3 regions of the Streptomyces sp. NPDC001381 genome follow, and region 1 is predicted to be linked to each of the others. Evidence: riboswitches for the same ligand, from Rfam matches in the RefSeq annotation. Region 1 holds a riboswitch; each other region holds the start of a gene.

Region 1 (2,192 bases):
TCTCCGGGAACGGTCGTCACCGTCGCCCCCGTCAGGCCCCGGCCCTCCTCGTCGCGGCCGGAGTGACCGGCTCCGCCATCGCCATCCCGCTGTTCGCGGCCGGCGGCGCCAGCGCCGCAGAAGGAACGGTCTGGGACAAGGTGGCGCAGTGCGAGACCGGCGGTTCCTGGAGTGCCGACCGGGGCGACGGCGAGTACGGCGGTCTGGGCCTCAGCCAGGAGGACTGGGAGGCGTACGGCGGACTCGACTACGCCGCCAGCCCGGACCTCGCCAGCCGCAACCAGCAGATAGCCGTGGCCCAGCAGCTCCTCGCGGAGGAGGGCGTCGGCGCCTGGGGCACCTGTGCGCTGACGTCCGGGCTCACCAAGGAGAACGGCGCGGTCGGCGTGGACACCGGAGTCGCCGGCGGCGAGTCCGACTCGTCCGTGTCCTCCGGATTGTCCGACCTGTCCAAGGGGTCGGCCGATTCCGGAAAGTCCGGCGACTCCAATGGCGCGTCCGGTTCCGGTGACTCCGGCGAGAGTCCGTCCGACTCCTCCGGTGATGAGGCTGGTTCAGCCTCCGAGTCCCCTTCGTCCGCTTCGTCCTCCTCGGCGAACGACTCGGGCAAGTCCGACACTTCGGGCGCCGGTTCGGAGGGCTCACAGGATGCCGACAGCTCGCCCACGGCGACCCCGGAAGGGGACGACTCGGACAATACGGTGCAGGCGGAGGGTTCTTGGAGCCTCGTCGACACCGGCTCGCTCGGCTCCGGCCGCCATCGCGGCACCACCGCCGACGAGAGTGCCGCGGGCGGCACCAGGACCGCCTCCTCCGGCCGGCACGCGGCGTCCACCTATGTCGTCCAGGAGGGTGACTCGCTCATCACCATCGCCGACTCCCTTGGTGTCGACGGCGGATGGCGTGCTCTCTACGCCGAGAACAAGGACGTCATCGGCCCCGACCCGAGCGACATCACCCCCGGTCAGACGCTGGACACCGGGCTCGAATAGGGCTGGAACACCCAGAAAAACACCGGGAGTTCACGCCCCACTTCGCGTCGAATGTCCGCTTTGGCGAAAGTGTGGGATGAGTCTCAGAAGTCGTGATCGTCTTTGAAATTCCCCGGATCGCGTGTCTACGGTCATGACCGCTCGGCAACCCGAGCCCCGGTCGCCGCAACGCCGAATCCTGCCAGCGGCACCCCGGGAACAGTCGTCGCGTCAAGCGCCGTAGGCAGGAGCGGGGGACCCAAGGTAAGTGCCGGGTCCGGCGGTTGACCGCCGGAACCGGCTCGGGGTGAAGCCGCGCACCGTGAGGTGCGTGGCCGGGCAACTCAACCGGCCCGAACCCGACAGCTCACCTCGCAGGCGTCGGTGAGGGGATCGATCCATGCTGTTTTCCGGCAAGGGCAAGCACCGTCGTCCGAACAAGGCCACCCGCGTCGCCGCACTCGCCGGCGTCACCGGTGTCGCCATCGCCGCCCCGCTGATGGCGGCCGGCAACGCCTCCGCCGCCACCGCCTCCGAATGGGACGCGGTCGCCCAGTGCGAGTCCGGCGGCAACTGGTCCATCAACACCGGCAACGGCTACTACGGCGGCCTGCAGTTCTCGGCCTCCACCTGGGCCGCGTACGGCGGCACCGCCTACGCCGCGCGCGCCGACCTCGCCAGCAAGGAACAGCAGATCACCATCGCCGAGAAGGTCCTCGCGGGCCAGGGCAAGGGCGCCTGGCCGGTCTGCGGCACCGGTCTGTCCAACACCCCGTACTCGGGTGGCGGCTCCACCGGCTCCTCCTCGAGCGGCTCCGCCGGCTCCTCCTCCTCGGACAGCGGCACCACCACGCGCTCGACCGAGCAGCAGAGCGCCTCCCGCTCCGCCGAGCGCCCCGCCGCCTCCAAGACGGTCACCACTCCGACCGGCAAGAAGGTCAAGAAGGGCGACGGCGAGTACAAGGTCGTCAAGGGCGACACCCTCAGCACCATCGCCGAGAAGCACAAGGTCAAGGGCGGCTGGCAGAAGCTGTTCCAGCTGAACAAGGGCATCGTCGAGGACGCCGACCTCATCTACCCGGGCCAGCAGCTGCACCTGAAGTGACACCTGGCTCCCCGCCGGCCCACAGCATCCTCACAGCCGAGGCCCGCACACTGAAGGCCTCGTGAGGGTCACCCCCGTCCCCACGGGCTCCCCGCTCCGGTGCGTGTTCCCCCGTA
Region 2 (2,192 bases), on a different contig from region 1:
GGCCTTCCAGGCGGCCTGGGTGAGGCCGGAGCAGTCGTAGGAGTCGGGGCCGGTGGCGCCCCACACGTACGGCTTGCCTATCTGCGCACGGGCGAAGGCGAGCGCCTTCTCGGCCTTGGTGGCGTACGACGAGTCCGTGGTGGACGTCGAGGAGCCGGCCGTCCCGCTGGTGTCGGTGCTCTGCTGCTGGGCGGCCTGTTCGGCGGCCTGCTGCTGGGCGAGCTCGGCCGCCTTGCGCGCGGCCTCCTCCTGCTTCTGCTTCTCGATCGCCGCCAGCCGCGCCTTCTCCTGGGCCGTCAGCTGCGACAGCAGTTCGCGCGCGTCGCCGAGCTTCTTCTGGACCGTGGCCTTGGCGGTCTTCAGGTCGCCCTGTGTGTCGGTGAGCGTCGCGAGGCTCTCGGTGGCCTCCCGGCGCTTCTTCATCGTCGCCGACTGCTCGGTGAAGTAGTCGTCGACGGCGCCCTTCTGGCGGTCGGTCAGCCGGCTCATCAGCTGCGTCTGGTCGAAGTAGTCCTGCGGGGAGTCCGCGAGCAGGAAGGTCGCCGTGTCGGGCGCGGAGGCGCCGGTGCGGTACTGGGCCGCGGCGAAGGAACCCAGCTCCTCCCGCGCCTCGTTGAGCTTCTGGGTGCGCTGGGCGACGTCGTCGAGGAGGGTGTCGACCCGTTTGCGCTGCTTGGTCGTCTTCTCCTTGGCGGCGTTGTACTTCTCGGTCGCCGACTCCGCCTGGCGGTAGAGATCGTCGACCTTCTTCTCGACCTCCTCCAGGCTCGGCTTGCCGTCGTCGGACGGCGCGGCGTTCGCCGTCTGGGAGAGCAGGGCCACGGAGGTGAGGGCGGCGGTGGCGAGGGCGGGCGTGCGGATGCCCGCCACGCGCGAACCCGCGGAACGCGGCTTGCGGTGCTGCGACGCCAAGGGAGGCGACTCCTTCCAACGGTCCGCCTACCGGGTTAGCTGTCGGGTTCGGGCGGGTGGTTCGGAAGGGTTGCCCTACGGCCTGCTCCGATGGGGAGTCGGGCCGATTCACCCCAAGGTCTCGGTGGGTCCCCGGCTCCGGCTGCCGCGAGGGGGCGCGCCGGACTCGGCGGAGGCCGCGCGGCCCGGCGGGGTTCGCCGGTGGGGGTCGTGCGGCCTGCCCGGCACGGTAGCCAACTCGTGTGGTCCCTGTGAAGGTTGATGGGTGATATGCCCGATACATTTTCGTGACATCGGGCAAAGTCCGGGCGAGGGTCGCGGACCGTGCGTTTCCCGCTCCGGGGAGTGAGTGAAGGTCGCGTTCCGCTTCTCCCGGAGGCGGGCCGCCGGGCAGGTTTTCGGGACGGGTCCGCGTTGTCGGTGGGGCACCCTAGACTCGGAGAGCGATGAGCAGCCTCTTTGACGACAGCTTCCTGGCGGACCTCCAGGGCCCACGCGGCCCCGAGGAGGAACCCCCGCCGCCGCCCGAGGACGATCACACTCCGGAATCGGTTCCGGACGATCTGTTCGGCGGGAAGTTCGACGTGCCCCCGGACCGCGACGCCTACTACCGCGACGGCGCCCCGCGCCCGGCGCTCGACGCGGCGGCGCTCCTGGAGGGGCTCAACGACAACCAGCGCGCGGCCGTCGTCCACGCCGGCACCCCCCTGCTCATCGTCGCCGGCGCCGGCTCCGGCAAGACCCGTGTGCTCACCCACCGCATCGCCCACCTCCTCGCCGAGCGGGACGTCCACCCGGGCCAGATCCTCGCGATCACCTTCACCAACAAGGCCGCGGGCGAGATGAAGGAGCGGGTCGAGCAGCTCGTCGGCCCGCGCGCGAACGCGATGTGGGTGATGACCTTCCACAGCGCGTGCGTGCGCATCCTGCGCCGCGAGAGCAAGAAGCTCGGCTTCACGTCGTCGTTCTCGATCTACGACGCCGCCGACTCCAAGCGTCTGATGGCCCTGGTCTGCCGTGACCTGGACCTCGACCCCAAGCGCTTCCCCCCGAAGTCCTTCAGCGCCAAGATCAGCAACCTGAAGAACGAGCTGATCGACGAGGAGGACTTCGCCGCCCAGGCCGCCGACGGCTTCGAGAAGACCCTCGCCCAGGCCTACGCGATGTACCAGTCGCGTCTGCGCGAGGCGAACGCCCTCGACTTCGACGACCTGATCATGACGACGGTCAATCTGCTGCGTGCCTTCCCGGACGTCGCCGAGCACTACCGCCGCCGCTTC
Region 3 (2,192 bases), on a different contig from region 1:
ATGGTGCGGTAGCCGTAGGCGCCGGCCCAGCCCGCCTCGGTGATGGTGCCGCTGTGGACGGCCTTGATGAGCGTGCCGGTGGGAGCGGCGAAGTCCAGGCCGGTGTGGTAGCCGGAGGACCAGAGGGAGCCGGCCTGACCGAAGGTCGAGGTGATGGTGTACGAGGAGGTCGGCAGCGTGTACTGCTTGGCCAGCTCGGCCAGGCGCGCGGCCTCGGCCTTCTCCTTGGCGGCCTCCTCGGCCTTCTCCTTCGCGGCGGCGGCGTCGGCCTCCGCCTCCTTCTCGGCCTTGGCGACGGCGGCCGCCTCCGCCTTGGCCGCGGCGGCCTCGGCGACGGCCTGGGCCTTGGAGGCGACCTGGGTCTGCTGCGACTCGGCCTGCGCCATGATCCGGCTGCGCAGCGCCTCGCCGGCGTCGGCGGCGGTCCGGCTGCTGTCGGTGGCGGTCTCGGAGCCGAAGCTCGCGAGCGCCGGGGCGGCGTCCTCGGCGGAGTCGTCGTCGGAGATGAGCGAGCCCACGCCGGGCAGGTCCGGCATGGAGATGGAGACCGGGGCCTTGCCGGTGTTGGCGCTGGCCATGCCACCGGCGCTGACGGCGGCGATGACGCCGACGCCGAGAACCGTGGAGCTGCGGGCGAACCCGCCGCCGCGCTGCTTGGCGACCCGGTGCTTGCCCCGGACCGGGCGAATGGACTCCGCGGTGGGGTTCCACTCCTCCCAGGGGCCCTCGTCGGTGCGGTAGCTGCCGTAGCCGTAGGTCTCGGCGGACCGCTGGCTCGGCACGAACGGGGCTTCTGGGGCAGGCCGGTTGGACGCCACGCGGGCGCACTCCTTTCCTTCCGTCGCCTACCGGGTTAGCTGACGGGTTCGGAGCGGGAAGGTCTCCTACGCGCGTATACCGTTCGTGACTCTGCGAGTTCACGGCGGCTTCCGCGTGATTCACCCCAAGGTGGTGGTTCCCCGGTTCCCTTGCGGGATTCGGCGCGTGCGCACGGAGCCGCCTCTTGTGACGGCTGGGACGACCGCGCTGCGTTATCGAACGTTAATAGACCCGGGGGCGGGTTTCCAAGCTCTTCGGCTTGATCAACTACATTTCTGGCCTGGACCTTTCCGGCCATGACCGTTGAAAAACGGGCGAGTTGACCGGAAAGCACAGCGAACGCACAGCCATCGACCGGGAGATCCGGGAAACACGCCGAGGGCCGGAACCCTGAAAAGGATTCCGGCCCTCGGCCTTCAGTAGCGGGGACAGGATTTGAACCTGCGACCTCTGGGTTATGAGCCCAGCGAGCTACCGAGCTGCTCCACCCCGCGTCGGTATGACACCAGTGTACGTCATCTACGGAGCTGATTGTTCCTGGCCGGTGCGACCCCCGTCACACCAGGTGCCGGTTGGGCTCCTTCGCCCGCTCGGCGTACTCCGGGAGGACGACGACGTCGGTCCCCTCGGCGCCCAGGAGGCCGATGCCGTCGGCGGCCGTCACGAAGGTGTCCGGCTCCTGCCAGGCGGTGACCACCCGGCGCACGCCCGCGTCCAGGATGAGACGGGCGCAGGGCAGCGGGCGGGAGGAGCGGTGGGCGCAGGGCTCCAGGCTGCTGTAGACGGTGGCCGTGGCCAGACGGGGGTCGGCGGGGTCGAGTTTCGCGAGGGCGGCCTCCTCGGCGTGGACGACCGGGTCGCCGGCCTCACGGGAGTGGCCGCGCGCCAGTTCCGTCCCGTCGGCGGCGACGATCACCGCGCCGACGCTGAACGCGGTCCGCGAGGGCGGGCACAGGGCGGCGAGTTCGCAGGCGAGGGCCAGCCAGCGGCGGTCCGCGGCGGAGGGGAGCCGGCCGGTGCCGGGGGCGGTGGGCTCGTAGCGCATCAGCACCACGTCCTCGATCCGCCGGGTCTCGGCCAGGCGCAGCCGGCCGCCCTGGTAGGCGCCCGGGCCGAAGAGCCGGGGCGCCTCCGGGTCGCCCACGAACAGCGGGGCGAGGACGAGCTGGAGTTCGTCGGCGAGGCCCTGCTGGAGGAGCTGGGTGTGGACGGTGCCGCCGCCCTCGACCATGAGCCGCTGCACGCCGCGCTCGTCGTGGAGGTGCTGGAGGAGCCGGCGCCAGTCGAGCTCGGGGCCGAGCGGGACGACGTCCGCGGCGATGCCGAGCGCCCGGGCCCGCTCGGCGCCCTTCTCCGTCGTGTAGACGACCTTG

What was found. A riboswitch is a leader RNA that binds a small molecule or an ion and turns the genes downstream of it on or off. The one in region 1 is predicted to bind cyclic di-AMP.
Region 2: it holds a riboswitch for cyclic di-AMP, as region 1 does, so the genes downstream of both, ACFY2L_RS16815 (NlpC/P60 family protein) here and ACFY2L_RS35805 (transglycosylase family protein) in region 1, are expected to answer to the same signal.
Region 3: it holds a riboswitch for cyclic di-AMP, as region 1 does, so the genes downstream of both, ACFY2L_RS18640 (M23 family metallopeptidase) here and ACFY2L_RS35805 (transglycosylase family protein) in region 1, are expected to answer to the same signal.

The regions. Positions count from the first base shown of each region.
Region 1 is NZ_JBIAWO010000014.1:78,440-80,631, forward strand. It holds gene ACFY2L_RS35800 (transglycosylase family protein) at 1-992, shown strand, start outside; cyclic di-AMP (ydaO/yuaA leader) riboswitch at 1,198-1,367, shown strand; gene ACFY2L_RS35805 (transglycosylase family protein) at 1,372-2,076, shown strand.
Region 2 is NZ_JBIAWO010000003.1:700,172-702,363, reverse strand. It holds gene ACFY2L_RS16815 (NlpC/P60 family protein) at 1-912, opposite strand, end outside; cyclic di-AMP (ydaO/yuaA leader) riboswitch at 920-1,080, opposite strand; gene pcrA (DNA helicase PcrA) at 1,359-2,192, shown strand, end outside.
Region 3 is NZ_JBIAWO010000004.1:22,854-25,045, forward strand. It holds gene ACFY2L_RS18640 (M23 family metallopeptidase) at 1-818, opposite strand, end outside; cyclic di-AMP (ydaO/yuaA leader) riboswitch at 826-993, opposite strand; tRNA gene ACFY2L_RS18645 (tRNA-Met) at 1,240-1,313, opposite strand; gene ACFY2L_RS18650 (dihydrofolate reductase family protein) at 1,376-2,192, opposite strand, start outside.